One region of the Cupriavidus sp. UYPR2.512 genome, then DNA from elsewhere that is predicted to be linked to it. Evidence: predicted binding sites of a transcription regulator. Region 1 holds the regulator's gene; each other region holds the start of a gene.
The links. The regulator FNR, encoded in region 1, switches genes on or off when oxygen is low (the NO sensors DNR and NnrR bind a similar motif). The targets are predictions, from matches to a motif close to TTGATNNNNATCAA.
Positions count from the first base shown of each region.

Region 2: a site for FNR is predicted at 2,295-2,308, ahead of A3A5_RS0127520 (universal stress protein). Genes of this name have one in related genera too.
Region 3: a site for FNR is predicted at 5,151-5,164, ahead of A3A5_RS0105960 (OmpW family protein). Genes of this name have one in related genera too.
Region 4: a site for FNR is predicted at 5,028-5,041, ahead of hemN (oxygen-independent coproporphyrinogen III oxidase). Genes of this name have one in related genera too.

Region 1 covers NZ_KB902853.1:88,575-96,319, reverse strand. Annotated here, with positions in the region: gene ccoG (cytochrome c oxidase accessory protein CcoG) at 1-493, shown strand, start outside; gene A3A5_RS0103130 (membrane protein) at 538-747, shown strand; gene A3A5_RS0103125 (hypothetical protein) at 744-989, shown strand; gene fnr (fumarate/nitrate reduction transcriptional regulator Fnr) at 1,051-1,776, opposite strand; gene A3A5_RS0103115 (sulfite exporter TauE/SafE family protein) at 1,855-2,613, shown strand; gene scpB (SMC-Scp complex subunit ScpB) at 3,176-4,051, shown strand; gene rluB (23S rRNA pseudouridine(2605) synthase RluB) at 4,057-5,955, shown strand; gene rimP (ribosome maturation factor RimP) at 6,257-6,745, shown strand; gene nusA (transcription termination factor NusA) at 6,742-7,745, shown strand, end outside.
Region 2 covers NZ_KB903159.1:28,460-36,204, reverse strand. Annotated here, with positions in the region: gene A3A5_RS0127530 (DEAD/DEAH box helicase) at 1-644, shown strand, start outside; gene A3A5_RS0127525 (serine/threonine protein kinase) at 664-1,710, shown strand; gene A3A5_RS0127520 (universal stress protein) at 1,758-2,198, opposite strand; gene A3A5_RS0127515 (CaiB/BaiF CoA-transferase family protein) at 2,544-3,611, shown strand; gene A3A5_RS0127510 (carboxymuconolactone decarboxylase family protein) at 3,704-4,114, shown strand; gene A3A5_RS0127505 (LuxR C-terminal-related transcriptional regulator) at 4,278-4,904, shown strand; gene A3A5_RS0127500 (murein L,D-transpeptidase) at 4,989-6,581, shown strand; gene A3A5_RS0127495 (DUF882 domain-containing protein) at 6,612-7,199, shown strand; tRNA gene A3A5_RS0127490 (tRNA-Met) at 7,307-7,383, opposite strand; gene A3A5_RS0127485 (MFS transporter) at 7,517-7,745, opposite strand, start outside.
Region 3 covers NZ_KB902865.1:10,105-17,849, reverse strand. Annotated here, with positions in the region: gene A3A5_RS0105985 (tripartite tricarboxylate transporter substrate binding protein) at 1-200, shown strand, start outside; gene A3A5_RS0105980 (MBL fold metallo-hydrolase) at 388-1,434, shown strand; gene A3A5_RS0105975 (NADPH-dependent F420 reductase) at 1,540-2,274, shown strand; gene A3A5_RS0105970 (GNAT family N-acetyltransferase) at 2,300-2,689, opposite strand; gene A3A5_RS0105965 (AMP nucleosidase) at 2,876-4,363, shown strand; gene A3A5_RS0105960 (OmpW family protein) at 4,443-5,087, opposite strand; gene leuA (2-isopropylmalate synthase) at 5,430-7,127, opposite strand.
Region 4 covers NZ_KB903142.1:2,233-9,977, reverse strand. Annotated here, with positions in the region: gene gcvT (glycine cleavage system aminomethyltransferase GcvT) at 1-33, opposite strand, end outside; glycine riboswitch at 131-257, opposite strand; glycine riboswitch at 279-366, opposite strand; gene A3A5_RS0123555 (glycine zipper 2TM domain-containing protein) at 439-666, opposite strand; gene A3A5_RS0123550 (UvrD-helicase domain-containing protein) at 947-3,043, shown strand; gene A3A5_RS0123545 (hypothetical protein) at 3,268-3,453, opposite strand; partial or broken gene A3A5_RS42135 (ATP-binding protein) at 3,516-3,759, shown strand; gene A3A5_RS0123540 (ABC transporter substrate-binding protein) at 3,762-4,907, opposite strand; gene hemN (oxygen-independent coproporphyrinogen III oxidase) at 5,103-6,584, shown strand; gene A3A5_RS0123530 (cytochrome c5 family protein) at 6,658-7,551, opposite strand.

The DNA.
Region 1 (7,745 bases):
CACCTCGGAAAACGCGATGCGCAAGGCCTTGTCCGCGGCGGCATCGCGCAAGCGCCTGCTGCGTCCGCGCGTCATCATCTATTCCGTGATCTGGGTGGTGCTGCTGGCCGGCTTCATGGCGTCGATCGCGCTGCGCACGCCGCTGAAGGTCGACATCATCCGCGACCGTGGTGCGCTCGGCCGTGAAGTGGAAGGCCGCTGGATCGAGAACGTCTATCGCCTGCAGCTGATCAACACCACCGAAGCGCCGATGAAGATCACCGTGCGCGCCGACAGCGACGAGCTGAAGAACCTGAAGGTGGAGTACGACAAGCAGGCCGAATCGCTGGCGCCGACGTCCAACCGGTTGCTGCCGATCCGGATCCGCGTGCCGATCGAGGCCGCGGCGCAGGGCACGCACAGGATCGACGTGACCGTGACGAGCGAGGGCACGGAGCGGGGGCATGCCGAAATCCGGCAATCCACCAGTTTCATCGTTCCGCGCGATTTGTGAAGCTAGGCAGGCGTAGACGTAGTCGTCAAGATGAAGGGGGCAAGATGAGTCAGCAAGGCAATCCGTGGTGGAAGGAGCCGTGGCCGTGGCTGTTGATGAGCGGCCCGCTGGTTGCGATGGTGGCATGCGGCGTGACGATCTGGCTGGCATCCACGCATCCGGACATGCCGGTGCAGGGTGCAACGCGCCATGGCCTGGTCGTGGAGAAGGCCGATGCCGCGCCGCCCAGGGCTGCTGCAGCGAGGCAGCCATGAGGTTGCGCTGGCTGATGTGGGTACTCTGGCCGGCGTTCCTGATGGCTGGGTTTGCGACCGCAACGGTGTTTTCGGTGGTGGATCCCGGTGACCTGAATTTCTTCGGCCAGCCGATCGAAGCGTCCCGCGAATCGGTCTACACCGTCGGCTTCCTGATGGCCTGGGCGTTCTGCGCGTTGTCCAGCGGACTGACGCTCTACACCATGCCAACGCGGCTCAGCGATACCGACGAACTGGAATGAGCGGACTGGCGTGAGGTCTGCGCTGCCATGGCCGGATGCGGCACTGGCAGCGCTTGGCCGCTTAGCAGGAGCGGGTGTAGAGTTGCTTGATGCCGTCGATGTCCACCAGCTTGACGTGGCGCTGGCGAATCTGGATCAGGCCGGCTTCGGCAAAGCGAGAGAACAGGCGGCTGACGGTTTCGAGCTTCAGGCCCAGGTAGCTGCCGATCTCTTCCCGGCTCATGCGCATCACGAACTCGGACGCCGAATAGCCGCGCGCCGACAGGCGCTCAGAGAGATTGATCAGGAAGGCAGCAAGGCGTTCCTCGGCACGCATTGAGCCCAAGGTCACGAGCATCAGCTGGTCGTGCGTGATTTCCTTGCCCATCAGGCGCAGGAACTGCTGCTGCAGCGACGGCAGGTCTGACGACAGCGTCTGCAGTTCGCTCATCCGGACCACGCAGACTTCGGTATCTTCCAGCGCGACGGCATCGGAGGCGTGCTGCATCTCGCCCAGCCCGTCGAGACCGACGATTTCGCCAGGCAGATGGAAGCCGGTAATCTGCGAGCGGCCGTCTTCAGTGGTGACGTGGGTCTTGAGCGTGCCAAAGCGCACGGCATAGACCGCGGTGAGCGGATCGCCCATGCGATACAGGGTTTCACCCTTGTGCACGCGGATGCGTTCCTGCACCAGCGTGTCCATCTTGGCGAGGTCTTGCTGCGACATGCCAACCGGAAGGCACAACTGCCCCATCGCACAGGTGGAGCAGCGGGGTGACATCTCGGTAATGGGAATGGAGGTAAGCAATTGGAACCTGCTAGAAATGGCAGCGAGGGCGCGATTGGGACATTTTACCGTGCGATGTGATGTGGTAGGGAGTGAGAATTGACATTTGGCGTGCTGATCAGCGTTTTTCTGCTGGCTTTGCTGGGCGGGGTCCACTGCGCCGCCATGTGCGGCGGCGTGGCGCTGGCCGTGGAGCAACGCCGCGGCGCGACGGCGACGATCAGCTTGGTGCCCAGCCGCGCCGCCTGGCTGGGCGAGCTGCTGACAATGCACGTGGGCCGGATTTCGACCTACATGCTGCTTGGTGCCGCGCTCGGCGCGGTCGGCGCCTCGGCGTGGAAGCAGGACTACCTGCCGGTGCAGCGCTGGCTGTTTGGCGCGGGCAGTGTCATGCTGCTGTGGTCGGGCTGGCGGTTGCTGCGCGGCAACACCTTTACCGTCAACTGGCTGGAGCGGCTGGCGGCGCATGCCGGCGCCGCGGTGGCGCGGCGGCTGGACGGCCTGGCAGGTGGCATGCCAGCCTTCATGCGGGCGCGCGGCGGCCTGGCGCGGCGCTATGGCGTGGGCCTGGCATGGGGCCTGGTGCCCTGCGGCATGGTCTATGGGGCGCTTACACTGGCGCTGCTGGCGGGCAACGCGGCGTCTGGGGCACTCGTGATGGGCGTGTTCGGGCTCGGCACACTGCCCAACCTGCTGGTGCTTTCCGGCCTGTCGGGCTACTTGCGTACGCTGTCGCGACGTCGCGGCATGCGCCTGGGGGCCGGCCTGGCGGTGATGGCATTCGGCGCCCTTGGCATTGCCCGAGCGGTGCTGCTGCCACATTCGCTGGCCGAGCATGGGTTCTGCCTGGTGTTCTGAGGCGCCGGCGACACCCGGGCAACGGATGATGGTTGCAGGCGGAGGCGGGAATGCCATACAATCGCCAACATTGCGGTATCGCGCGGTGTAATATGAGCCGCGGTAAGCAGCGGGCGAGCAGCGCCAGGCGGCCTTCATACCAGAAGGCGCGTTCAGGGCAGGGGAAGCGGAAGGTTTTCGATGCCCGTCCCGTCCCCACAGTCCATCCGGTTCAAAAGATCTGGTTCAAAAGTCCGGCTGGCACTGCGGTGTTGGCGATGCCGGCCTTGCTCCCGATACCCGTTTTTCTTGCGTCCGAGGCCTTCAGTTCGCTGACAGCGACGTCCGATGTGCGGACGCGCTACGCAAGAGGTTCGCTGGCCGGCCCATAACGGCATGCGAACGATCTTCTGCCGGAACGGCAACTCGATGCAAAGATAGGGAAGTGCACGGCTTGGATGCAGCAGGTATCCGGCTAGCTGCGCAATGAGATGGCGGTGGCTTTCGCACCGCTGTATCCAAAATCTCCGGTGCCCCGGATTCGTCCGGGAGCAGGTGCAAAGACAGGCTGCACACCATCAACATGAATACCCAAGAGGCGAAGATCGTCCTCGAGACGGCGCTGATCTGCGCGCAGGAACCGTTGCGCGTCAACGATCTGCGGCGGCTGTTTGACGACGACGTCGGCGCAGACACCATCCGCGTGCTGCTTGAGGAACTGCGCCAGGACTGGCGGCCGCGCGGCGTGGAACTGGTGGCCCTGGCCAGCGGCTGGCGCTTCCAGAGCCGCCCGGAAATGCGTGAATACCTCGATCGTCTGAATCCTGAAAAGCCGCCAAAATATTCGCGCGCCGTGATGGAAACGCTGGCAATCATTGCCTACCGGCAGCCGGTGACCCGCGGCGATATCGAGGAAATCCGCGGCGTGACGGTCGGCACGGAAGTCGTCAAGAAGCTTGAGGACCGCAGCTGGATCGAGGTGATCGGACACCGCGACGTGCCGGGCAGGCCGGCGCTGTATGCAACCACCAAGGCATTCCTGGACGATCTTGGCCTGCGCACGCTGGATGAGCTGCCGCCGCTGGAAGATGCCCAGGCGCAGGCGCAGGCAACCCTGCTGGAACAGCAGGCCATCAATTTTGAAGACCTGGCGGCAAACAAGGCGGCCAGCGCCGACGAAGAGGCATTTGCCGACTCCGCCGCGCAGGGCGGGCCGCCCGCAGTGCAGGCGGCGGATGCGGCCGAAGCATCCGTCGCAAACGAAGCCGAGACGACCGACCCGGCCGACGAAGGCGCCAATGGCTCTGACGTGCAGCCGCTGCAAGCTGCAGCCGACGATGCCGCCGAGGCCGCTTCCACCGAACCAGCCGCACCCAATCCGGACGGGGCGCGGGGCGATTTGCCGGACAACGGCACCCCGCCGCACCCGAGCGAGCACGACGAGCGCGTGCCGAACTGAACAACATGCAACATCCGATAGTGAATATCTTGTCTGATTCCGTTGAGCAAGACACCCGCAATGCGGGCGCACCCGCCGATACCGGCGCCGCAGAACCCGGATCGGGCAGCGAAGCTGCGCCGCGCCGCAAGGGGCTGCGCCGCGGGCTGAGGAACCTGGTGGCATCGCGCCGCCAGGCGGCGCAGGACCGTGGCGAGGGCGCCGAAGGCGCCAGCGCCGGCGGCCAGGCCGATGCCGGTGAACCGGGCGCCGCACAGGCGGCGGGCGGTGCGCGCGGTGGCCAGCGCGGCCGCGGCAAGCGCAAGACGGGGCCGGGCGAGGGCGGCCAGAGTAGCCAGGGCGGCCAGGGCGCCAGCAAGGCGGACAAGGTGGACCGCGCGGCCAGGGCCGAAGGCACCGACAAGCCCGAGCAGCCCGGCCGCAAGCGCAAGCCGGTCCAGCGTTCAGGCAAGGCGGCAGTGCCGGGCGAGGCGCAGGGCGCCGGCGCGCGGCAGCAGGGCCGCCGCAAGGACGGCGGCAAGCCGCAGGCGCCCCGCAAGGGCCAGGGCGGCGGGGACAAGACCGCGGCGAGCAGTGAAGACCTGTTCCGCTTTGTGATCTCCGAGCAGTACGACAGCGAAGACACCGTCATCCCGCGCACCAAGGCCAAGCCGGTGCGCGAGCTGTCGGCCGACGACGACGCGCCCAAGCTGCACAAGGTGCTGGCCGAAGGCGGGCTGGGCTCGCGCCGCGAGATGGAAGAACTGATCCTGCAGGGTCGCGTTTCGGTCAACGGCCTGCCGGCCCATATCGGCCAGCGCATCCTGCCGGCGGACCAGGTCCGCGTGAACGGCAAGCTGATCCACCGCAAGGTGTCGACCAAGCCGCCGCGCGTGCTGCTGTACCACAAGCCCGCCGGCGAGATTGTCAGCCAGTCCGATCCGGAAGGCCGTCCGACCGTGTTCGACAGCCTGCCGCGCATCAAGTCCGGCAAGTGGGTCGCGGTGGGCCGCCTGGACTTCAATACCGAAGGCCTGCTGATCTTCACCACCTCGGGTGACATTGCCAACCGCTTCATGCACCCGCGCTATGGCGTGGAGCGCGAGTACGCGGTGCGCACGCTGGGCGAGCTGGCCGAGGCCGACCGCCAGCGCCTGCTGCACGGCATCAAGCTCGATGACGGCGAAGCCAACTTCCTGCGCATTGCCGACGGCGGCGGCGAAGGCGTCAACCAGTGGTACCACGTGGCCCTGACCGAAGGCCGCAACCGTGAAGTGCGCCGCATGTTTGAGGCGGTCGGGCTGACCGTGTCGCGCCTGATCCGCACCCGCTACGGCCAGTTCCTGCTGCCGCGCGGCCTCAAGCGCGGCCGCTGGCAGGAAGTCGAGCCGAATGACGTCAAGGCGCTGATGGCCGGTGTCGGCCTGAAGGTGCCCGGCAAGGGCGAGCAGGCCCCCAAGGGTGCCACCAAGGTGGGCGGGCGCAAGCAGCGCACCGAAGCCGCGATTGCCGGCATGCCGATGCCCACGGGCATGGACGGCCTGCCGCGCTTCGACCAGGGCGGTGCCCGGGGTGGTGGCGGTGGCCGCAGCAGCCAGCCGGATCCGATGAAGACCTCGATGGGCTATATCAGCCACGGTCCCACGTTGCTGACCTCGCACGCGGCCAACCTGGGCGGCGGGCGCGGCACTGGCGCGCGCCAGGGGCGCGGTGGCGCCGGCATGGGCGGCATGGGTGGCATGCGCGGTCAGGGTGGCCAGGGTGGTCTGGGTGGCCAGGGTCAGGGCAAGCCGCGTCGCGGCGGTGGCGAAGCCAACGGCAATGTGATGCCGAAGGCGTCGAAACCGGGTGGTAACCGTTCCCCGCGCGGCGGTAGTGGCGGTGGCGGCGGCAACCGTGGTGGCAGCCGCGGCGGCAACCGATAAGCGCTGCTTGCGGCGTACGGCGGGCTGAATGCCTGCCGGCGCCGGGTTCAGGGCGCGGAAATGTCTGGCTTTTGCGTTTTCGACATAATCCGCGTATAATTCAAGTCTATTCAAAAAGCCATCCTCGTCGAGGATGGGCGAATGATGGGCATTGCGCCCATTTTTTTTTGGTTCGCCCGTTTTTCGGTTCTCTCCGCTGGGGCGGGGGGATGGCGGACAGGCAGGGCTGCAGCAGGGTCGTCCCGGACGGCACCGGCGGGTTTGCCTGCCACGGTGTTGATGGCCATTACTCGGGATAACAGTGCATCTGGCAGATTTGATCGAAACCACCCTAAGCGGCATGGGATATGAGCTGGTCGAGCTCGAGCGTGCCCCGGCCGGATTGCTGCGTGTCTATATCGATCAGCCTGAAACCGGCATTGCCATCGAGGATTGTGAAAAGGTGAGCCGCCAGCTCACCCACGTGTTCACGGTCGAGAACGTGGATTACGAACGCCTCGAGGTCTCGTCACCCGGACTGGACCGGCCGCTGAAGAAGCTGGCCGACTACGTTCGCTTTGCCGGCGTGGAGGTGCGCGTGACGCTGCGCCTGCCCGTCAATGGACAGAAGAACTTCACAGGCATCCTGCGCGAGCCCACCGGCGCGGCGGGCGAGGAGAAGATTGGCCTGGAGTTCGAGGGCAAAGATGGCCCGGCGCTGCTGGAATTTGCCGTATCCGATGTCGACAAGGCACGCCTGGTGCCGGTGATCGACTTCAAAGGAAATCAAAGAAAAGGGAACAAGCAATGAGCCGCGAAGTTCTGTTGCTCGTCGATGCGCTTGCGCGTGAGAAGAACGTCGACAAGGATGTGGTATTCGGTGCCCTGGAGGCGGCGCTCGCCTCGGCCACCAAGAAGCGTTTCGAGGAAGACGTGGATATCCGTGTCGCGATCGATCGCGAGTCGGGCGAGCATGAAACCTTCCGCCGCTGGCTGGTCGTTCCCGACGAGCTGGGCCTGCAAGAGCCGGACAAGCAGATCCTGCTGTTCGAGGCCCGCGATGAAAACCCCAGCATCGAGCTGGGTGATTTTATCGAGCAGCAGATCGAGTCGGTCGAGTTCGGCCGCATCGGTGCGCAGGCTGCCAAGCAGGTGATCCTGCAGCGCATCCGCGACGCCGAGCGCGAGCAGATCCTGAACGACTACCTGGATCGCGGCGAGAAGATCATGACCGGCACGGTCAAGCGCGCCGACAAGAAGGGCCTGATCGTCGAGTCCGGCCGCGTGGAAGCGCTGCTGGCCCGCGACCAGATCATCCCCAAGGAAAACCTGCGCACCGGTGACCGCGTGCGTGCGTATATCCTGAATGTGGACCGCGCCGCGCGCGGCCCGCAGATTGAACTGTCGCGCACCGCGCCTGAGTTCCTGATCAAGCTCTTCGAGAACGAAGTGCCGGAAATGGAGCAGGGCCTGCTGGAGATCAAGGCGGCTGCCCGTGATCCGGGCGTGCGTGCCAAGATTGCCGTGGTGGCGCATGACAAGCGCATCGACCCGATCGGCACCTGCGTGGGCGTGCGTGGCACGCGCGTCACCGCGGTGCGTAACGAGATCGGCGGCGAGGCCGTGGACATCGTGCTGTGGTCGGAAGACCCGGCGCAATTTGTGATCGGCGCGCTGGCGCCGGCGCAGGTGCAGTCGATCGTTGTGGATGAAGAGAAGCACAGCATGGACGTGGTGGTCGACGAGGAAAACCTCGCGGTCTCCATCGGCCGCAGTGGTCAGAACGTGCGCCTGGCGTCCGAGCTGACCGG
Region 2 (7,745 bases), on a different contig from region 1:
TCGACATCGACCAGCTGCCGCACGTGGTCAACTTCGACCTGCCCAACGTGCCCGAGGACTATGTGCACCGCATCGGCCGCACCGGCCGCGCCGGCGCCGAGGGCGAAGCGATCTCGCTGGTCTGCGTGGACGAGATTGCGCTGCTGCGCGATATCGAACGCCTGATCAAGCGCAAGCTCGAGCAGACCGTGCTGGCGGGCTTCGAGGTCGACCCGAGCATCGCGCCCGAGCCGATCCAGAAGGGCCGCCAGCAGCGCGGTGGTGGCCAGGGGCAAGGACAAGGCCAGGGCCGCGGACGCGCCCAGGCACGTCCGGCCGGCAACGAAGGCGAGGGCGCCCAGCGCCAACGCCCGGCGCGCGAAGCGCAGGCTGCGCCGCGGCAAGCCCAGGGCGGCCAGCCGCGCACGCGCGCTGCCGAAGGCGGCCAGCGCGGCAACGGTGCAGCCAACGGCAACCGTGGCGGCCAGCCCGCCGGCGGCGCGCGCAATCCCGCACCGCGCCGCGACGGCCAGGAGCCGGCGCGCCAGCAACGGACCACGGCTCAACCCGCGCGCCAGCCGCACGACGCGGCACCGGCACCGGCGCGCAATCGCCGTCCGGCGCAGGCCGCGCTGCTCGGCGGCAACCGCAAGCCGGCGCGCTGAGCGGATCAGGGCTGACACCATGCACGCGTCCGATGCCCCGGCCGAGCCCGGCGTTCCCTACGCCGGCCTGACGCCGGCGCTGATGCTGGACGCGCTGGAAGGCGCCGGCCTGCGCCCCGACGGGCGCCTGCTGGCGCTCAACAGCTACGAGAACCGCGTCTGGCAGCTGGGCATCGAGGATGCCGCGCCAGTCATCGCCAAGTTCTACCGTCCGGGCCGCTGGACCGACGCGGCCATCCTGGAAGAACACACCTTCGTGCAGCAGCTGGCCGATGCCGAGATCCCGGCCGTGCCGGCCATGGTGCTGGCACCGGGCGAGGCCGGCACGCTGCTGCATCACGCCGGCTTCCGCTTCGCGGTATTCCCCCGCTGCGGCGGCCGCGAGCCCGCGCTGGACCGTTCCGACACGCTGACCTGGCTCGGCCGCTTTATCGGCCGCATCCACGCGCTGGGGGCGACGCAGCCCTACCAGGCGCGCCCGGCGCTGGATCTGGAAACCTTCGGCATTGCCCCGCGCGACTGGCTGCTCGCCAGCGGCTGCATTCCCGCCGACCTGCTGCCCGCGTGGCAATCGGTGACGGACCTGGCGCTGGACGGCGTGCGCCGCTGCTATGAGCGCGCCGGCGAGGTGCGCCTGCTGCGCACCCACGGCGACTGCCATCGCGGCAACGTGCTGTGGATCGACGAGGACGATGCGCGCGGCGGCACCCATGGCGCGCCGGGCCCGCACTTCGTGGACTTCGACGACAGCCGCATGGCGCCGGCGATCCAGGACATCTGGATGCTGCTGGAGGGCGACCGCGCGGCCATGCAGGACCAGCTGGCCGATATTGTTGCCGGCTATGAAGACTTCGCCGATTTCCAGCCGCGCGAACTATGGCTGGTGGAAGCGCTGCGCACGCTGCGGCTGCTGCACTACAGCGCCTGGCTGGCCAGCCGCTGGGCCGACCCGGCCTTTCCGGCCGCGTTCCCGTGGTTCGGCACGGCGCGCTACTGGCAGGACCGCATCCTGGAGCTGCGCGAACAGGTAGCGCTGATGGACGAAGCGCCCCTGTGGGGCGCCTGAGGCCTACCGGGCGGCGCCGCCAGGGCGCCGCTATTTCGCCGCCTTGCTCAACCCTTCTTTTCCGGCGCCTTGACCAGCAGCACCGGGCACTCGGCCTGCGCCAGCACGCGGCCCGCGACTGAACCGATCACCGCATCGAAGAACGAACCCCGGCCATGCGTGCCCATCACGATGGCCGCGGCGTCGACCGAGCGCGCACAGGCGACGATGCGCTCCGGCGCGAAGCCGTGCAGCGGATGCCGCTCAAACGGCACCTTGGCTGCGGACAGGATGTCGCAGACCGCCGCCATGGCCTTGTCGCTGGCCTCCTTGTGCCAGTCGTCGATGGTTTCCTTGCTGACAAAGGCGCGCACCTGGCCGCTCACTTCCGGCGCCACATGCACGACATGCACGGTGAATCCGCTCTGCAGCAGCTTGCCTTCGGCGATAAAACGGGCCGCGGCGTCGCTGAAGGCCGAGCCGTCGGTGGCGAGCACGATATTGGTCATGTCGGGAATCTCCTGGATGGGGGCTGTCGGCAGGCGGTGCGCCATGAGGCGGCACTGCCACTGGAACCATCATGGTGCCTAGTGTCCTGCCAGGACCCGATTTAGATCAAGTCGGATCGGATTTATCAGATCCCGCCGTGCGATAGCCGGCCAGCTGACGGATTCCGTCAATCCGGCTGAAGCATTTGGCCATTGCCCCGTCAACGCGGTGGCGCGTAGCATGCTCCCGAGCTCCGCGGCAGGCATTGGCACGCCCGCGCTGCTGCAGGCACGGCCCATCCCAGACAAATTCAATGCAAGCTGCCCCCGGCGATGGCGCGGGCGGCGATTCCGGAGACGACGATCATGAGTGAGCGTGGCAACCTCCTGCCCCTGCGCGGCATCAAGGTAGTGGAATTCGAAGGCATCGGCCCCGGCCCGTTGTGCGGTGCGATGCTGGCCGGCCTGGGCGCCGAGGTCACGCTGGTGACCCGCCCGGTCGCGCCGGATGCCCGCCGCATCCTGCGCGGCCAGCCCGTGCCGCCTGAGATGGAGCTGGAGCACGGCAAGCGCGTGGTGCAACTGAACTTGAAGTCGCCGCAAGACGTGGCCGCCGCGCTGGACCTGGTGGCCGGCGCCGACGCGCTGATCGAAGGACTGCGCCCGGGCGCGATGGAGCGCCTCGGCCTGGGCCCGAAGGCGTGCCATGCACGCAATCCGCGCCTGGTCTACGGCCGCATGACCGGCTGGGGCCAGTCCGGCCCGCTGTCGCAGAGCGCCGGCCACGACCTCAACTACATCGCGCTGACCGGCCTCTTGTCGATGGCCGCGCGCGAGGGCGAGCTGCCGATGGTGCCGCCGACCGTGGTGGGCGATGCCACCGGCGCGCTTGGCCTGGCATTCGGCATCACCAGCGCCATCCTGAGCGCGCGCGCCAGCGGCGAGGGCTGTGTGGTGGATGCGGCCATCACCGATATCGTCGCCATGCTGGGCTCGCTGGTGCAGGTGTCGCGCGCAGCCGGCACGCTGGGCGGCCCGCAACCCAGCCCCTTCCACGATTCGCCGTTCTATGACGTCTTCCCTTGTGCCGACGGCCGCGCCATCACGCTGGGCGCGCTTGAACCGCAGTTCTACCGCGAGCTGCTCGAGCGGCTCGAACTGACCGGTATCGACCCCGCCGCGCAGTATGACCGCGCCCAGTGGCCCGCGGTGAAGGCGCGCATTGCCGCGTGCATCGCAGGCAAGCCCAGCACCCACTGGGAGGCGGTGCTGGGCGGCACCGACGTGTGCTTTGCGCGCGTGCTGACCCTGGACGAGGCCGCGCGCCATCCGCACAACCAGGCACGCGGCACGTATCGGCTGTACCAGCAGGGCGAGCGCGAGGTGCCGCGTTCGGCGCCGGCACCGCGCTTCCTGCCCGCAGGCACGGAATGACCCGGGGCCGCGGCACTGATGCCGCGGCCTCTCGAATCTGCTTGACCGGTTCGGCTACCATGGGGCATCCACCCAAACCGGAGACCCAAGCCATGGCCGAACCCAGCCAATCTCCCGCCTATACCCCCACGCCGGCCTTCGAGGCCGGTCTTGACGTGCGCACCGAAGTGCTCGGCCCCGAGCACGTCCGGCGCGCGCTGGACGCCGCCGCGCAGCAGGGCGACACCAGCCTGCAGCAACTGGTGACGGAGTTCGCCTGGGGCACGGTCTGGACCCGCGACGGCCTGGACCGCAAGCAGCGCAGCCTGGCCACAGTGTCGATGCTGATTGCGCTGAACCGGCCGCAGGAGCTGGCCGGGCACCTGCGTGGCGCGCTCGCCAACGGCGTTACGCCGCAGGAACTGCGCGAGCTGATGGTGCACAGCGCGGTCTACTGCGGGTTCCCCGCGGCGCTGGATGCGAGCCGCAAGCTGACTGAAGTCCTTGACGCTGCCAACGGGTAACGCCTACCGCGGCATCGATACGAAAACAGCGCGACGCAGAAAAGTCTGACTCTGATGCAGATTTTGCCGCATCTGCGCGGCGAGGATTCGGCGCGTCAGGATCTCTCCGGCCCCTTAACCTTGGCACCAGGCCAAGCCATGCCAGTCGTTAAGGAGCCTCAAATTGCATCTCGCGCTGATCGTCGACGAACCTTCCCAGTTCCGCGCCACGCTGTCCGCTGAACTATGCGCTGAGCTGGACGCCGGCGAAGTACTGGAAACGGACGGCATGCCGGAAGCGTTCCGGCTGGTGCGCGAGCACCGGCCGGGGCTGGTGCTGGTTGATGTCGACCGCTTCGGCAATCCGGGCATCGACTTTGTCCGGCGCGTCGCGGCGACGCTGCCCAGCGTGCCCTTGCTGGTACTGTCCGACAGCGACGGCACGCTGGCGGCGGTGCGGGCGCTGCGCGCAGGCGCCCATGGCTTTGTGGCCAAGCAGCGTGGACTGGCCGAGGTGATGCAGGCCGTGCGCGGCGTGCTGAGCGGCTACCTGGTATTTCCCATGGATACACTGGAGACCGTGCGCCATATCGGCGAGCAGCGGGAATCCGGCTATGCGAGGCTGAGCAACCGCGAAATCACCATCCTGCAGTACCTGGCGCGCGGCCATTCCAACAAGTCGATCGCCGCGCAACTGCTGATCAGCAGCAAGACGGTCAGTACCCACAAGGCTAACATCATGGCCAAGCTCAATGTCGGCTCCCTGGTTGAAATGGTGGACTACGCGCGTCGGCATCAGCTGGTGTGGTGACGCGCACCCCGAGTGTCTTGCCGCACCGTGCCGCCATCGCGGGTAGACTGTGGGCGTGTGTGACGAATCCGAACTTTTCGCCCGATGCCACCGTACCTGAATGCCGCCGCACGCCGCCTGGGCGCTGTCGTGCTTGCCTGCGCCGCCGCATGCCTGGCCACGCCTGCCTTCGCCAACGATCCGATGTGGTTTGCGCAGGGCCGTCCGGTGCCGGCGGCCCGCCAGGCCGTCGATGCGCTGGCCGCGGCCGCGGCCGACGGCCTCGATCCGCGCGACTACGATGCCGACGCCTTGCGCCAGGCCGTGATTCAGGCCGGCAGCGGGCCAGCATTGCCGCCGGACGCCGCTGCACGCGTGGATGCGGCACTGAGCGCCGCGATGGAGCGCATGCTGGCAGACCTGCACGGCGGACGCGTCAACCCGCGCGCGGTCCATGCCAACTTTGCCCCGCAGGCGGAACGGCCCTTCGATGCCGCCATCTGGCTGCGCGATGCCGTCGCGCAGCAGCGGCTGCCCGACGCCATCCGCCGGGCAGCGCCCACCTTCCCGCTCTATGGCACGCTGCGAGAGGCCCTGGCGCGGTACCGCGAGATCGCAAAGCAGCCGGCCTGGGGGCAGCCGCTGCCACCCTTGCCGGCAAGCAAGCTGACGCCGGGCCAGCCCTGGGCCGGTGCCGCGGCGTTGGCTGCACGCCTGGTTGGGCTGGGCGACCTGCCCGCCGGCACCCAGGCGCCGGCCCGCTACGAAGGCGCCCTGGTCGACGGCGTCAAGGCGTTCCAGTCGCGCCACGGCCTGGAGGCCGACGGCGTGATCGGCGCGGGCACGTTGGCACAACTCAACCTGCCCATCGCCAGCCGTGTGCGGCAAATCGAACTGACCATGGAGCGGCTGCGCTGGACGCCGTTGGACGGTCCGCGCATGATCGTGGTGAACGTGCCTGAGTTCATGCTGCGCGCCTATGAGATCCGCGACGGCAAGCTCGACATCAAGCTCGAAATGAAGGTGATCGTCGGCAAGGCACTGGATACGCGCACGCCGCTGTTCGAGGAGGATATGCGCTACATCGAGTTCAGCCCGTACTGGAACATCCCGCCCTCGATCGCGCGCCGAGAGACCGTGCCGCAGCTGCGCCGCGATCCGGCCTATTTCAACCGGCAGGGCCTGGAGTTCGTCAATGGCGAAGGCAAGGCCGTGACCACGCTGTCCGACGAGAATCTCGAAGCAGTGCTGAACGGCCGCATGCGCATCCGCCAGCGGCCGGGGCCGCTGAACGCACTGGGCGATATCAAGTTCATGTTTCCCAACAACGAGAACATCTACCTGCACCACACGCCCTCGCCGCAGCTGTTCAAGCGCGACCGGCGCGACTTCAGCCACGGCTGCATCCGCGTGGAAGCCCCAGTAGCATTGGCGCAGTTCGTGATGCAGGATATGCCGGACTGGAACGAGACCCGGATCCGCGAAGCGATGACGCGTGGCAAGTCCAATACGGTGCGCCTGCAGCAGCCCTTGCCGGTGGTGCTGGCCTACGGCACGGTCATTGCGCGCGCCGATGGTCGTGTATCCTTCTTGCCTGACATTTACGGTCACGACAAATTGCTGGACAAGGCGCTGCGGCAACGCAACGGACGACCCCAGCAACCAGCTATTGCAAGCGCCTCCGGCACCACCCACTGAGGCGCCACTGGCACATTCAGAGGAAGTACCATGACTGATGCGACGCGCAAGGCACGCCGCCGCTTTCTTCATACCACCGGAGGCCTGGCCCTTGCCGCCGGCCTGATGCCGCTGGCGCCGCGCCAGGCGCTGGCCAGCCTGTCTGCAAGCCAGGCCCTGGCAGGCCTGCCGGACGCCCGCACGCTGGCTTTCGACCACACCCACACCGGCGAACGCGTGTCCTTGGTCTATGCCGTTGGCGACCGCTTCGTGCCCGACGCGCTGACTACGCTCAACGGCTTCCTGCGCGATCACTACTCCGGCAAGGTCGGCATGATCGACCCGCAGCTGTTCGACCTGCTGTTCCAGGTCCGCCGCGAGCTTGGCACCGACCAGCCGTTCCAGGTCATTTCCGGCTACCGCAGCCCGGCCACCAACTCGCGCCTGCGCAACACGCGCGGCGGCGGCGTGGCCAGGCACAGCCTGCACATGGACGGCAAGGCCATCGACATCCGCCTGGCCGGCGTGCCGCTGGCGGACGTGCGCGACGCGGCCAAGTCATTGCAGGGCGGGGGCGTCGGCTTCTACGAGTCTGACCAGTTCGTGCACATCGATACCGGGCGCGTGCGTTACTGGTAAGCGCTGTCGGTGGCCGCTCCTCCATGGTGGGCGGCCCGCTTTTCCAGCCTGGCAAAACCAAAGCAAAAAGCCGCGATCTCTTGCGAGAACGCGGCTTTTCAAATAGATGGTGGCGAATCAGGGACTCGAACCCCGGACCTGCGGATTATGATTCCGTCGCTCTAACCGACTGAGCTAATTCGCCAACGAAGACTGAGATTATACCTACGCTTTCGCGACTGTCAACACCTTCCCCTGAAGATTTTGCAGGAAGGTTCCTCCCATGAAAAAACGGCAGGCCGGATGGCCTGCCGTTTTCGTTAGTGCCGCATGACCGCTCAGTCGTTGGCGTAGATGTTCACGTCCTTGGTCTCGCGCACGAACAGCCCGCCGATCACGAAGGTGATGGCGGCGATGATGATCGGGTACCAGAGGCCGTAGTAGATGTTGCCGTTCTGTGCCACCAGCGCGAACGAGATGGTGGGCAGCAGGCCCCCGAACCAGCCGTTGCCGATATGGTAGGGCAGCGACATCGAGGTGTAGCGGATGCGGGTCGGGAACAGTTCC
Region 3 (7,745 bases), on a different contig from region 1:
CCGGCACGCCGCAGCCGGTGGTGGCGAAGCTGAATGCGATGATGGTCAAGGCCGCACGCGGCGATACCGCGGCCGGCTTCTACAAGTCGACCGGCACGGAGGTGTTCACCAGCACGCCCGCGGAGCTGGCGAAGTTCCAATTGCAAGAGTCCGGCAAGTGGGGACGCATCATTAAGGCGGCGAATATCCAGCCCGAGTGAACGCAAGGCAGCGCAAGCTCCCATGCATGGAAAACGGGGCCAGACGGCCCCGTTTTTTACGCAGAAGTAGGTACGCTTTGGTGCTTCCGGCCTTGATGGACAAGGGCCGGCTAAGATTAGGCCCTGGCCGCGCGCCTTGCGGCTCAAGTCTTCTCCTCGACAACACCAACCAGAACAGGATCAGGATATGAAGCAGCAGTCCATGGTGCGCCATGCAACCTTCCGCCCGGGCCAGCGCCCGGCGCTGCGCCGGGCCATACTGGGTGCCGCCATTGGCGTCGCCATGGGGGCCGCGGCACTGCCCGCGGGCATGGCCGGCGCGCAGACCACGCCGCCGGCGCAGCAGAAGACCCAGGTGCCGGGCTACTACCGCATGATGGTCGGCCAGCTGGAAGTCACGGCGCTCTATGACGGCTACATCGACCTGGACCCGAAGATCCTCAAGTACACCAGCGCGCGCGAGGTGCAGAGCCTGCTGGCGCGGATGTTCGTCGAATCGACGCCGGGCATGCAGACCGCGGTCAACGCCTACCTGATCCATACCGGCAGCCACCTGGTGCTGGTCGATACGGGTGCGGCGGGCTGCTTCGGGCCGACGCTGGGGCGCATCGGCGAAAACCTGCGCGCGGCGGGCTACGCGCCGGAACAGATCGACACCGTGCTGCTGACCCACCTGCACGGCGACCACGCCTGCGGCCTGGCCGCCAACGGCAAGGCGGCGTTCCCGAACGCAACCGTCTATGTCGACAAGGCCGATGCCGACTACTGGCTCAGCGAAGCCAATGCCGCCGCCGCGCCGAAGGCGGCGCAGGGCCTGTTCGCCATGGCGCGCGCCGCGGTCGCGCCGTACCAGGCGGCGCAGCGCTTGCGCCCCTTCAACGGCGGCGCCGGTGTCGAGCCCGTTCCCGGTGTGCGCGCGGTGCCGGCCAATGGCCATACTCCGGGCCACAGTGGCTACCTGTTCACCTCGGGCAAGGAAAGCCTGCTGCTGTGGGGCGATATCGTGCACAGTCACGCGGTGCAGTTTCGCCGCCCGCAGGTCGCGATCGAGTTTGACGTGGACAGCCACCAGGCCGTGATCACGCGCCAGCGCATCCTGGCCGATGCCGCCAAGGGCCGGCTGTGGGTAGGGGGCGCGCATATGCCCTTCCCAGGCCTTGGCCATGTGCGCCGCGATGCGGCGGGGTATGCGTGGGTGCCGGCCGAATTCGGGCCGGTCCGTAACGACCGGTAGCCGACCGGCAGGGCCGTTGCTTTTCGCCTAGAGTCATCCCAGCGTCCCGTATGACGTACGGGATGGATGGTCGTGTCCGCTGCGGAGGATTTGCGATGAACGCCAATGCGTCCCGCTTCGATTGCCCGCCGCCGCTGGCTTGGCGCCGGCGCGGCGGCCCTGGTGCTGGCCGTGCGCGCCCAGCCTGGCCCGTCGGCCAGCCGCGAGGCCGCCGCGCAGCGCATCGGCGTGATCGGCTCGGGCCGCATCGGCAGCACCGTGGGCGGGCTGTGGGTCAAGGCCGGACACCCGGTCCTGTTCTCGTCGCGGCACCCGGAGGCACTCAAGCCGCTGGTGGAAGAATTGGGTACGCTGGCGCGCGCCGGCACCGTGGCCGAGGCGATTGCGTTCTCTGACGTGCTGTTCCTGGCCACGCCCTATGGCGCGCTGCCGCAGCTCAGCCGCGACCATGCCGATGCCTGGCGGGGCAAGATCGTGCTCGATGCCACCAACGCCTATGAGCACCGCGATGGCCCGATCACCGAAGAGGCCAGGCGTGACGGCATCGGCATCACCACCGCGCGCTACCTGCGCGGCGCGCGCGTGGTGCGGGCCTTCAACTTCATGGGGGTGGCACAGTTTGCCAGCGAGCACCACCGGCGCGGCGGGCTGGTGGGGGGGCCTATCGCCGGCGACGACAAGGCCGCGCTCGACGTGGCCGCGCAGCTGGTGCGCGATACGGGATTCGAACCGGTGGTGGTCGGGCCGCTGGCGGGCGCGGATCGCTTCGCACCAGGCGGGCCGCTGTTCCGGCAGGTGGGTACGGCCGAGGCGTTCCGGCGCAAGATGGGCGCACGCTGATGCTGCGCCCGGGGGCGCTGGCGGATCAGGGCCGGCGTCGCTCCATTGCCACCATCGACGGCGTAAAGCCGAGCTGGCCGAAGAATGCGGCTTCGGAGGAACGCGCCGCGCGCAGCATCCAGGCGATGTCGGGATCGTTGCCCACGATGTGCCGCACCAGGGCGCGGCCGATGCCGCGCCGGCGGTGGCTGGGCGCGACGGCAACCATCGACAGGAAGCCGTCGCAGACGTCGTCGCACAGCGCACGGGCAAAGCCGACGATCTCGCCGTGCTCCACCGCCACGACCACCCGTTGGGAGTTGGCCACCAGCCGTGCGAATTTCTCCGGGCCGCCCACCCGGTGGGCCCAGCCGTTGGCGATCAGTAGTTGTCTGGCTGCCTCGATGTCGTCGGGCAACAGGTTACGGATTTCCATCGGCGGCTCTCCCAGTAAAGCGTGTACGGCCCCTCGCCGCCCCTTGCCACCAGGGCGCCGCGAGTCGAGAACGACACGGGAACCCGTGCCGCGCAATTGGCGGAGTGTAGCGAGCGGGCGCGGGCGCGTCAATTTGGCTTGCGGCGGGGTCGGGTGCTGCTCACGCCGGCGCGCCGGCGCGGTATCATGGCCTCCATGAACGCCCCCGTCTTTTCCTCCGCACATCCAGCCGACCAGCTTGCCGAGTTCGCCGACGCGGATGCGGCGATCGCGCGCATCCGCGACATCTACGAAGCTTCGGTCGGCGCCGTGCGCGCGCGCTTCGACGCCTTCGCCAGCGGCAAGCCGCTGCCCTCGGCCGCGCATGCGTGCTATCCGTACCTGGGCATCTCGGTCAACATCGAGACCATGGTCACCGACAGCCGGCCGTCATGGGGCACGGTGGCCTACCCGGGCGTGTATGGCACCACCGTGACCCGCCCCGACCTGCTGGCGGACTACTACCGCGACCAGATCGAGCGGCTGATGCGCTATCACCGCGTGCCGGTGGTGGTGGGACTGAGCCGGCGCCCGATCCCGCTGCCGTTCGTGATCGAGGCTTCGACCACCGACATCAGCTACACCCAGGCGCGCGAGCTGGAGGCGTCGTTCGTGCTGCCCGAGCTGAGCCGCATTGACGACGGCATCGCCAACGGCACCTATGAGCCGATCCCGGGCGAGGCCTGGCCGCTGTCGCTGTTCCCGGCCGAACGCGTGGACCTGGCCCTGCAGCGGCTTTACCACTACACCGGCACGGCACCGCAGCATTTCCAGCGCTTCGTGCTGTTCACCAACTACCAGCGCTATGTCGACGAGTTTGTCGAGCTGGGCCGGGGCCTGATGGCCAGCAGCGACGGCGGCGGCTATACCCGCTTTGTCGAGCCCGGCGACGTGATGCAGGAACTGGGCGGCGCGGAACCCGACGACGCTTCGCGCCCGCGCGCGCTGCCGCAGATGCCGGCCTATCACCTGGTGCGCGAAGACAAGCTGGGGGTGACGCTGGTCAATATCGGCGTGGGGCCGTCCAACGCCAAGACCATGACCGACCACCTGGCCGTGCTGCGCCCCCATTGCTGGCTGATGGTGGGCCACTGCGGCGGCCTGCGCCGCTCGCAGCAGCTGGGCGACTACGTGCTGGCGCACGCCTATGTGCGCGACGACCACGTGCTCGACCACGACCTGCCGCCGTGGGTGCCGGTGCCGCCTATCGCCGAGATCCAGGTGGCCCTGCAGGAGGCCGTGGCGCGCGTGACCGGGCTGTCCGGCAACGAGATGAAGACACGCATGCGCACCGGCACGGTGGTCTCGACCGATGACCGCAACTGGGAGCTGAAGTCCAAGTCGCTGTATGCGCGCTTCAACCAGTCGCGCGCGATTGCCATCGATATGGAAAGCGCCGCGGTGGCCGCCAATGGCTTCCGGCTGCGCGTGCCCTACGGCACGCTGCTGTGCGTCTCGGACAAGCCGCTGCACGGAGAGCTCAAGCTGCGGGGCATGGCCAATGCGTTCTACCGCCAGCGCGTCAGCCAGCATATGACCATCGGGCTGGAGGCGATCCGCATCCTGCGCGAGAACGGCGTCGAGCAGCTGCATTCGCGCAAGCTGCGCAGCTTTGATGAGCCGGCGTTCCGGTAGCTCTCCGCACCCTCGCCCATCCGGAAAAGCAAAAGGCCGGCGCCTGATTGGCGCCGGCCTTTTGCATGGCACTGCAGGATCAGAAGCGATACCCCACACCCATGCTGAACAGCCACGGATCCAGGTTCACCTTGGACACCTTGACGTCGCCGGCCTTCACATCGCTCGACAGCCAGATCTTCTTGATGTCGGCGTTCAGGAACCAGTTCTTGGTCAGCTTGTAGTCCATGCCGATCTGCAGCGCCGGGCCCACGCTCCAGCTATCGAGCTGCAGCGCGTTGTTGGCAATGTTCTCACCCCAGATGCGGGTGAAGTTCAGGCCCGCGCCGATATACGGGCGGAAGGTGCCGTTGGGAATGAAGTGGTACTGCACCAGCAGCGTCGGCGGCAGATGCTTGAAATTGCCGACCTTGTTGCCGTCCAGGTAGACGTCCTGCTTCTGCGGCACAGTCAGCACCAGTTCGGCGGCGATGTTCGGCGTGAAGAAGTAGGTGACGTCGAACTCGGGAATCCACTTGTTGTTGACCGTAATGCGGTCCGACGGGCCGACGCCGCCCACGGGGTCTGAGCTCTTGGCCATGTCGAGATAGGTGCCGCGCAGGCGCACCATCCAGTTGCCCTGGGCATCGTCCGCGGCGGCGGCAGGGGTGGTGAAGGCGCCCAGCATGGCGCAGGCGGCGATGGCGGAACAGGTGACCCGGGTGCGAAGAGAGAGTGTTTTCATGAGGTTCTGCTTGGTCTGGTATCAAATCCGGATCCAGTTTGGCCGAGCAGGCCGGGCCGGGCATTGACCCAAAACAAGTAGCAGGGAACGGGGCTGGCTGCGTCGCGCAGGCGCTACAGCGAAGAAGGCGCCGCGGTGCCAGCTGCGCCGACGCTTCTAAACACATGCGGAATTATTCGTGGCGCGGTGCGGTGCTGCCCCTTACGCTGTGCGAAAGATCCGAGCACGCCAGCAGCATGTGCGGATCGGCACCGAGCATGTCGTGGGCGTCCGCAAGGGCGTCTTTCCGGGTGTGCCCCGTGGGGGCGGGGCACACCGGTTTTCTTGCGGCGGCTTGCGGTGTCAGGCCTCCGTGGCTTCTGCGGACTGCGGCTCCTGCGCCACGCCAAAGCCGGCCTGCAGGTGCCGGTTCACGCCCGAGATCACCGCGCGCAGCGAGGCCGTGACCAGGTTGGCGCCGATGCCGGCGCCGAACCCTGTCGGCGAATCGCCCACACGCACTTCCACGTAGCAGGCCGCGCGCGCATCCGCGCCGGAAGTCATCGCATGCTCGTGGTAATCCATCACGCGTACCGGCAAGTCCAGCGCATTGACGAAGGCGTCGATGGGCCCGTTGCCGGTGCCGCGCACGCGGCACGGCTTGCCGTCGCGCACCATCTGCACTTCGATCTCCGTGGCGCCGCCGCTGTCAGATACCAGCTGGTGCGATACATAGCGCAGCGGTGTCTGCTGCGCGAGGTACTCGCGCTGGAACAAGCCATAAAGATCCTCGGCACTCGCCTCGAGCCCGGTGTCGTCGGTCATGGCCTGCACCGCGCGGCTGAATTCGATCTGCAGGCGGCGCGGCATGTAGATGCCATGCACCTGCTCCAGCAGGTAGGCCATGCCGCCCTTGCCGGACTGGCTGTTGACGCGGATCACCGCGTCATAGCTGCGGCCGAGGTCGGCCGGGTCGATCGGCAGGTAGGGCACTTCCCAGATGCCGTCCGGCTGCTGCTGCGCAAAGCCTTTGCGGATCGCATCCTGGTGCGAGCCCGAGAACGCGGTGAACACCAGGTCGCCCACATACGGATGGCGCGGATGCACCGGCAGCTGGTTGCAGTGCTCCACGCACTGGCGCACCGCGTCGATATCCGAGAAGTCCAGTTCGGGCGCCACGCCCTGCGTATAGAGGTTGAGCGCCAGCGTCACCAGGTCGACATTGCCGGTGCGCTCGCCATTGCCGAACAGGCAGCCTTCGACGCGGTCCGCGCCTGCCATCAGCGCCAGTTCCGCGGCCGCCACCGCGGTGCCGCGGTCGTTGTGCGGGTGCACTGACAGCGCGATGTGTTCGCGCCGTGCCAGGCGGCGGTGCATCCATTCGATCTGGTCGGCGAACACGTTGGGCGTGCTGCATTCAACCGTGGTCGGCAGGTTCAGGATCATCGGCCGGTCCGGGCCGGCCTGCCAGGCGGCAGAGACGGCGTCGCTGACTTCCAGCGAGAAGTCGAGCTCGGCCAGGCTGAAAGTCTCGGGCGAATACTCATAGGTCCAGGCCGTGCCAGGCATGGCATCGGTCAGCGCCTTGATCAGGCGCGTGCCCGAGACCGCGACCTCCTTGATCTCTTCACGCGAGGCATTGAAGACAATGCGCCGCCAGGCCGGCGCGATCGGGTTGTACAGGTGCACCGTGGCCCGCGCCGCGCCGCGCACGGATTCGACGGTGCGGCGGATCAGGTCTTCGCGCGATTGCGTCAGCACCATGATATTGACGTCGTCGGGGATGCGCTGCTCTTCGATCAGCATGCGCACGAAGTCGAAATCGGTCTGCGAGGCCGCGGGGAACGCCACTTCGATTTCCTTCAGGCCGATCTTCACCAGTTGCTCGAAGAAGCGCAGCTTGCGTGCCGGGTTCATCGGCTCGATCAGAGCCTGGTTGCCGTCGCGCAGGTCAGTGCTCATCCAGCGCGGTGCGCGCGTGATGGTGCGGCCGGGCCAGGTGCGGTCAGGGATGTCGACGGTGGCGGCGGGCTGGTACTTGGTGGCGGGATTGCTGAGCATACGGGGTCTCCTTCCTCGCTAGCCCGCTGCATCACTGAGATGGCAGGAACCGGCCCAGTGATTCAGCGGGCCTGGGAAAGTGAAAAAAGAAAAACGGAAAAAGGGGTGGCGAAAGGCTGCCGAACTGCCACGGGGCACTAGGCCCGGCAACCGATCGATAGGCTTAGCAGTAGCGAGGAAGCGCGCAGGGCGCGGCCCGATGCCAGGGCAGCCAGCACGCGAGCGCGGGCAGCGATGCGGGACGCATCGGCAGCCTGGCTGAGTGTGCTGGTGTAACGGTTCATCGTGCCTGGAGGAGGAGGGCCGGGGGCCGCTCGTGTTGGTGCGCATCCGGCAAGCGCCGGATGGTCTGCAAAGGTTAGTCGACAAGGCCGGCCGCGGTCAAGCGTGGGGGAGCGCCGGGTGCGGGCGTGGCCCGATCGGGGGACTGCCATGCGCGGGTTGCGCCAAACGGCTGGGACCGGCTTGCGGGCGGGACTCAGCCGGTCATATTTGCCTCGCCTGAATGGCGGTGCCGCTGCGCTGAAAGGATGAACCACGCGCATGTTCTGTGCGCCGCACCTCAGTCCTCTGGCCGGTATTGCGCTGGCACCTTTGTGCCTAGGCTGGTAGCGCGGG
Region 4 (7,745 bases), on a different contig from region 1:
GATGGCGTTGAGGGGCGTGGCCTGGAGCGTCATGGAATCCTCGGGGCAGTCTCGGTTGGCGAAAACAAAAAAGGGCCATCCGCCGCAACGCTCGCCGCGCCTGAATGTGGCGTAGCAATCCGCTGCGGCGGATGACCCCTCTGTCCTCGATACCTGAGAGATTACAAGGCGGATCCTGATCGGACCCCGTCCTCGTGCGCCCCTTCGGTGGGCACGCTCGCCACGAATGGCGGGTGCCGCTCTCCAGAGTGCGGCATGCATCGTGTGCATATTGCATGCCGATCCGATCGGTCCGTGGTGCCTGAGAGTTTTCGGGTGATACCCCTTCGGCGGCGCAGGCGATGCGCGCTCTCCCGGTCGGATGCGCGCAATGTACGGGAGGCCCCGGCCTTTGTCAAACCAGCCAGGAGGAGCCTGCCGTACCTGCGGCGGCCTGGCTTACTTCTTCTTGTCGTCAGTGACAACGTTACCGATCACGCCGCCCACGGCCGCGCCACCCAGCGTACCCAGCGCACTGCCTTCGGTGAGGATGGCGCCGCCCACGGCACCCGCGCCTGCGCCAATGGCGGTGTTACGTTGCTTCGGGGTCATGTCCGAGCAACCGGCAAAGGCCGCGACGGTCACACCGATCAGGGTCACCTTGGTCAAAGTCTGCAGGGTTTTCATTATTGGCTCCGATGTGATGATTTAAGCATGTCAAGCCCGCCGCGCAGGCCGGGGACATATCAGTTAGAGCGTTGGCTTGCGCGATTGGCTCCGGCCTTTACGAAGTGTTACGCCGGTGACACAACCGGCCCCGTCAACGCGGTTTGCGCTGACTGACCTGCCGCGGCCAGCGTGTTAACATCGCCAGCTTTGCCGCCGCGCCCGTTTTGGGGTGCTGGCGTGTCCCGCCTGGCCTTCCGCTGTTCCTGCTGATTTCGCTGCCTCCAACCGCATCCCTCGCATGACCCATGGCCTGAACCCCGCCCAATCCGAAGCCGTCCGCTACCTGGACGGCCCTTGCCTGGTGCTGGCCGGGGCGGGCTCCGGCAAGACCCGGGTGATCACGCAGAAGATTGCGCATCTGATCGAGGACAAGGGTTTCGAGCCGCGCCATATCGCCGCCGTCACCTTTACCAACAAGGCCGCCAAGGAGATGCAGGAGCGCATCGGCAAGCTGATGGAGGGCAAGACAACGCGCGAGGGCAAGCGCATCCCGCTCAAGCAGCTGACGGTCTGTACCTTCCACTCGCTCGGGGTGCAGATCCTGCGCATGGAGGCCGAACACGTCGGCCTGAAGCCGCAGTTTTCGATCATGGATTCGGACGACTGCTTCGGCCTGATCCAGGAGCAGCTGGGCACCACCGACAAGAAGCTGATCCGCGGCGTGCAGGGCACGATCTCGCTGTGGAAGAACGGCATGGTCGATCCGGAGGCAGCGATCGCGCAGGCCGCCAATGCCGACGAGCACCAGGCCGCGCTGGTCTACCGCAACTACGTGGCCACGCTGCACGCCTACCAGGCGGTGGATTTCGACGACCTGATCCGCCTGCCCGCCGAGCTGTTCGCGCGCAATGAAACCGTGCAACTCAAGTGGCAGAACCGCCTGCGCTACTTCCTGGTCGACGAATACCAGGACACCAACGCCTGCCAGTACCAGTTGCTCAAGCTGCTGGCGGGCGGCTCGCACCTGCGCGCGCCGGCCTTTACCGCGGTCGGCGACGACGACCAGGCCATCTATGGCTGGCGCGGCGCCACGCTGGACAACCTGCGCGGGCTGCAGACCGATTTCCCGGACCTGAAGGTGATCAAGCTGGAGCAGAACTACCGCTCCACGGTGCGCATCCTGGAAGCGGCCAACGCGGTCATCGCCAACAACCCCAAGCTGTTCGACAAGAAACTGTGGAGCGAGCACGGCATGGGCGACCCCATCGCCATCCACCCGATGAACGACGAGGAGCACGAGGCCGAGTCGGTGGTGTTCCGCCTGTCCGCGCACAAGTTCGAGCGCCGCGCGCAGTTCCGCGACTACGCCATCCTGTATCGCGGCAACCACCAGGCGCGGCTGTTTGAGCAGATCCTGCGGCGCGAACGGATTCCCTATGTGCTGTCGGGCGGCCAGAGCTTCTTTGACAAGGCCGAGATCAAGGACATCTGCGCCTACCTGCGCCTGATTGCCAACCCCGACGACGATCCCGCCTTTATCCGCGCCATCACCACGCCGCGCCGCGGCGTGGGCAACACCACGCTGGAAGCACTGGGCACCTTTGCTGGCCAGGCCAAGGTGTCGCTGTTCGAGGCCGCGATGATGGGCGGCATCGAAGGCAAGCTGCAGCCGCGCCAGCTGGAGCCGTTGCGCGTGTTCTGCGAATCGATGGTGCGGCTGGCCGACCGTGCGGCCAGGGATCCGGCCACCGTGGTGCTGGACGACCTGATGCAAGGCATCCACTACGAGGCCTACCTGTATGACAGCTTCGACGAACGGCAGGCGCAGTCGCGCTGGACCAATACGCTGGAATTCCTGGACTGGCTCAAGCGCAAGGGCACCAAGCCCGAAGGCGCCGAGGGCGAGGAAGCCACCGGCTTCGACAATGCCGACGGCTTCGGCAGCGAAGGCAAGAACCTGCTCGAGCTGACCCAGACCGTGGCGCTGATGAGCATGCTGGAAGGCCGCGAGGAAGATCCCGACGCGGTGCGGCTGTCCACACTGCATGCGTCCAAGGGGCTGGAGTATCCGCACGTGTTCCTGGTCGGCGTGGAAGAAGGCATCTTGCCGCACTGCCGCGAAGACGAGGACATGAGCGACGAAAAGATCGAGGAAGAGCGGCGGCTGATGTATGTCGGCATCACCCGCGCCCAGCGCAGCCTGCATGTCAGCTGGTGCAAGAAGCGCAAGCGCGCGCGCGAGACCTACTCGTGCCAGCCTTCGCGCTTTATCGGCGAGATGAAGCTGGAGGAAGCGCCTGCGCCGGTGGATGAAACCCCGGCGATGAGCCCCAAGGACCGGCTCGGCGCGCTCAAGGCGCTGCTGGGAACCGGCGCCAAGACAGCCCCGGGCTGAACCGGCGCTACAGTCCCGATACAAAGGCCTACCAGGCTGACAAGACGCCGGATGCGGACGTGCCTAGTATGGCGGCTGTGCTGCTCGCGCCGTTTGCGCGGGTGGCGCCGCGGCAGGCCCGCCCTGTCTGCCTGCTGCGCCGGACGTCTCGTTCGGAACTTCCCTGTTATTCGGCCCCCGGCGCGTGAAGCGTGCGAGGGCGTTTTTTTGCGGCGGCTGCGAACCTACCGCTGCGGTCCGCCCGGCGGCGGCATCAGCGCGCCCGCGGGCGGCAGGCCCAGCCAGCGCGCGGCTTCGGGCGAGGCGCGCAGGCGCCGCCGTTGTGCTGCGTCGAGGCTGTCGTCCAGCGCCAGCCAGCGTTCGCGCAGCGCGCGGCGGTCCTGCTCCAGTGCATCGCGCAGCCGGTCCATGGCCTGCGCGCGCGGCCGCAGCGGCGCGTCGGGGGTTTCGTCGGCAGTCTCGCGCAGCAGGCGCGCGTGCCGTGCTGACCGACTGCCCGCAGCGCGCGCTGATCGACATCTGCGACAACGGCCCCGGCATCCCGCCCGACGAGCTGCCGCGCGTACTTGAGCCGTTCTACCGCGTCGAGTCCTCGCGCAGCCGCGCCACCGGCGGGGGTCGGCATGGGGTTGTCGATCGCGGCCGACATCGCCGCGCGCCATGGCGGCGAGCTGACCCTGAGCAACCGCCCCGAAGGCGGCCTGCGCGCGCGCCTGTCCTACCGCGCGGCTGACACCGCCAGCGTGACGTATTGCGAGCCGCGCTGCCCGTGCGTGAAGTCGAGCGGAAAGTCGCCCACGTCCACGCGCCCCTGCAGCGCCCGCCGCATCTCGGCCGCGCCGCTGCCGCGCAGGCCGGCCAGCGCGCGCGCCAGCCACGCCGCGCCGATATAGCCGGCCAGCGTGGCCGGCGACGGCGGCTCATCCAGGTATTGCTTCATGCGCGCCACGTGTTCCTTTACCACCCGCAGCGTGGCCTGTTGCGGCCCGGGCGCGATCTGGGTCAGCACCATGCCCCCGTTGTAGCCAGCACCGAGGATCTCGCGCGCGGCGGTGGCGCTGACCGACGACAGCCCGACCAGGAAACCGTACCAGCCCTGCACCGCCAGCGCGCGGCCCAGGCCGGCGTAGGCAAGGGTATCGCCCGCCACGATCACCGCGCCCGGGCGGGTGGCGGCGATGCGCCGGGCAGCGGCATCGGGGTTGGCATCGAGCGGCACCGCGCGCGTCCCGGTCTGCGCCTCCAGCCGGGCCAGCGACGGGGCCGCGAAGTCCGGCGCCAGGGCCAGCGCGATGCTGGTCAGGCCATAGCTGCGCAGCTGGCGTACCGCCGCGTCCAGTTCGGCCTGGTAGTCGGCGCGGGTGAACCAGACGTTGTCGGCTGCCAGCCCAAGACCCGACAGCGGCGCCACGATCTGCACGCCGCGCCGGCTCAGCTCGGCCGATGCGGCCAGCGCCGGCAACAGCCGGTCGCCCGGGCCGAACAGCAGCTCGGCGCGGTCGGTATCGGCCAGCGACACCGCCTGCGCCAGCGCGCGGCGCGGGTCGGGATCGGCGTCGCGGACGACGTGCGCGATGCGCACCGGGCCGCTGCCGGCGTTGACGGCGTCGAACATGACCTTGGCCCCGGCCAGGTAGTCGCGCGCAAGGTCGGCTTGCGCGCCGCCGCGGTCGAGCAGGTGGCCGACCACGACCGTGCGGCGCGCCGCTGCCTGCGTCGTCTGCGGCAGCGCTGGCCAGGCGGGCAGGGCCAGCGCCGCGCCGGCGGCGGCAAGCAGGCGGCGCCGTTGCCGGGCTGGTGCTGCCAGGTGGCTGCGCAGCGGTGGGTACGGCGGGTACGTCGGAGTCTGGTCGGGAGTTGGCATTGCAGGGGCAGGTGAGGCGCGGGCCGGCGGTGGCGCGCAGCGTATCCGCCACACATGACACCAATGTGACGCCCGCCGCCCCTCGGCGCCGCGCGTCGCCGGCAGGTCCAATGCCCGCGCTTGACGGTGGTCAACGCGCCAGCGGCGGGGCAGTCCTACGATGGGCCGTCGCCCACCCATACCCCCGCGCCCCCAATGAACCCGTCCGCCATGACTTCCCCTGCGCCCGACCGCCGCGCGCTGTCCGACTTCCGCGCGCTGGCCGGCCGCATCGACGGCAACGGCCCGCGCTATACCTCGTACCCGACGGCCGACCGCTTCCGCAACGGCCCCGACCTGTCGCTGTACCACGACGCACTGGCCGCCTGCCGGGCCGACGCGCCGGCACCGCTGTCGCTGTACCTGCATATCCCGTTCTGCGAGAACATCTGCTACTACTGCGGCTGCAACAAGATCATCACGCGCGACCATGGCCGCAGCGCCCGCTACGTCAGCTACCTGGGCCGCGAGATGGCGCTGGTGGCAGGCCGGCTCGGGCCGCGCCGCCAGGTGCTGCAGTCGCACTGGGGCGGGGGCACGCCGACCTTCCTCGACCCCGGCGAGATGCGCCGCGTGATGGCGCTGCTGCATGAGCATTTCGAGCTCGCGGCCGAGGGCGAGCATTCGATCGAGATCGATCCGCGCCGCGTCGACCACGCCCGCATGGCGCTGCTGGCCGAACTGGGCTTCAACCGCGTCAGCCTGGGCGTGCAGGATTTCGATCCCGAGGTCCAGCAGGCCATCCATCGCATCCAGCCCTTCGAAGAGACCCGCGCCGTGGTGGATGCCGCGCGCGCGCTGGGTTTCCGCTCGGTCAGCCTGGACCTGATCTACGGCCTGCCGCACCAGACCGCGGCACGCTTTGGCCGCACCATCGAGCAGGTGCTGGCGCTGCGTCCCGACCGGGTCTCGGTCTATAGCTACGCGCACCTGCCGCACGTGTTCAAGCCGCAACGCCGCATCGACGAAAACGCCCTGCCGCCCGCCGGCGAGAAGCTCGACATCCTGGTTTCCACCATCGAGCGGCTGACCGCCGAGGGCTATGTCTATATCGGCATGGACCATTTCGCGCTGCCCGACGATGACCTCGCCGTGGCCCAGCGCGAAGGGCGGCTGCAGCGCAACTTCCAGGGCTACTCCACGCATGCCGGCTACGACCAGGTCGGGCTCGGCATTTCCGCGATTGGCGCGATCGCGGGGCGCTATGTGCAGAATGCGCGCACGCTGGACGAGTACTACGGCGCGCTCGACCACGGCCGCCTGCCGCTGGCGCGCGGCGTGGCGATGAACGCCGACGACCATCTGCGGCGCGAGATCATCGGCGACCTGATGTGCAATGGGGTGCTCGAAATCCTGGCGCTGGAAGCGCGCCACGGCATCCGCTTCAGCACGGCCTTTGCGCCGGAGCTGGCCGACCTCGCCGCACTGGGCTCGGACGGGCTGGTGCAATGCGCGCCGGAACGCATTACCGTGACGCCGCTGGGCCGGCTGCTGGTGCGGCGCGTGGCGATGGTGTTCGACCGCTACCTGCGCGAGGATGCCGTGCGGCCGGATCCTGCCGCCCAGGCCGCTGCCGCCAACGATGGCGCGCAGCCGGTACGCTTTGTGCCGCGGGCGCGGTATTCGCGGGTGGTGTAGCGGCCGCGCAGGCGCTACGGACGAAAAAAAGCCCGCGCAATGTGCGCGGGCTTTTCGTTTGGTGCGGGCGGACTTACTTGGCGGCGTTGGCCATATAGTCCGAGGCGGCGATCACGTCTGCGTCCGGGCCGGCGTAGCCACCCTTGGGCGGCATCACGCCCTTGCCCTTGAGCGCAAAGTTGTGGACCGCGTCCATGCCTTCCTTCAGGCGCGGCGCCCAGGCGGCCTTGTCGCCGAACTTGGGCGCACCTGCCACGCCGGCGGCGTGGCAGGCGGCGCAGACCTGCTCGTAGACCTTCTTGCCCACGTCGGCCGAAGCAGCGGCCGGCGCAGCAGCGGGTGCGGCGGCAGCAGCTGCCGGGGCCGCAGCAGCCGGAGCTGCCGGTGCCGGCGCGGCAGCGGCCGGTGCGGCGGCGGCTTCAGGGGCCGCGGCGGTCGCCGGCGCGGCGGCAGGCGGGGCAGCCGGCTCCGGGAACTTGGCGCCGCCGGCGTCGGCCATGTAGACCACGGCACGGGCCAGTTCGTAGTCGGCGTAGTCGTCCGGCGTGGTGCCGGCGCGCGCGGCCATCGCGCCCTTGCCGTTCATCACCGACTTCAGCAGGCCGTCAAAGCCCTGTCCGATGCGCGCGCCCCAGTCGCCGGCGTTGGCGTACTTGGGTGCACCCGCGGCGCCGGTGGCGTGGCACGCGGCGCAGATTTCCTTATAGACCTGCTCGCCCGTCTTGAAGACGCGCGGCGCGTTGGGATCCTTGATTTCGAGCGAGGCGACCGGCTTGATGCGGTCGTTGACGGCTTCCGCCGTGGTGGCAGCTCCGGCGCTTTCAGTCGAGCCGTGTCCGACAAAGTTGACCAGCAGAATGATCACGATGATCGGCACCAGGAAAGCCGCGACCACGACTGCGATCAGCTGCTTCGGGGTTTTGATGGGAGACTCGTGTTCGTCGTGTTCGTTGTGGACGTCGCTCATACAGAACTCTCAGTTTTGCAGGAAACCTTCTGGCCGCTTACGCTCGGCTTGCTTATTCTGGCCCGGCCTGGTCATTCGCTGACCGCGGTCCGGCCCCATCCGGGCCGCCCGTGCTGCCTGCGGCCCTTGCCTGACTTGGGTCTGTCGCTATTTGCGCGCTGCGGACTGTCTCCCGGACCGGGCCTGATTGTCGC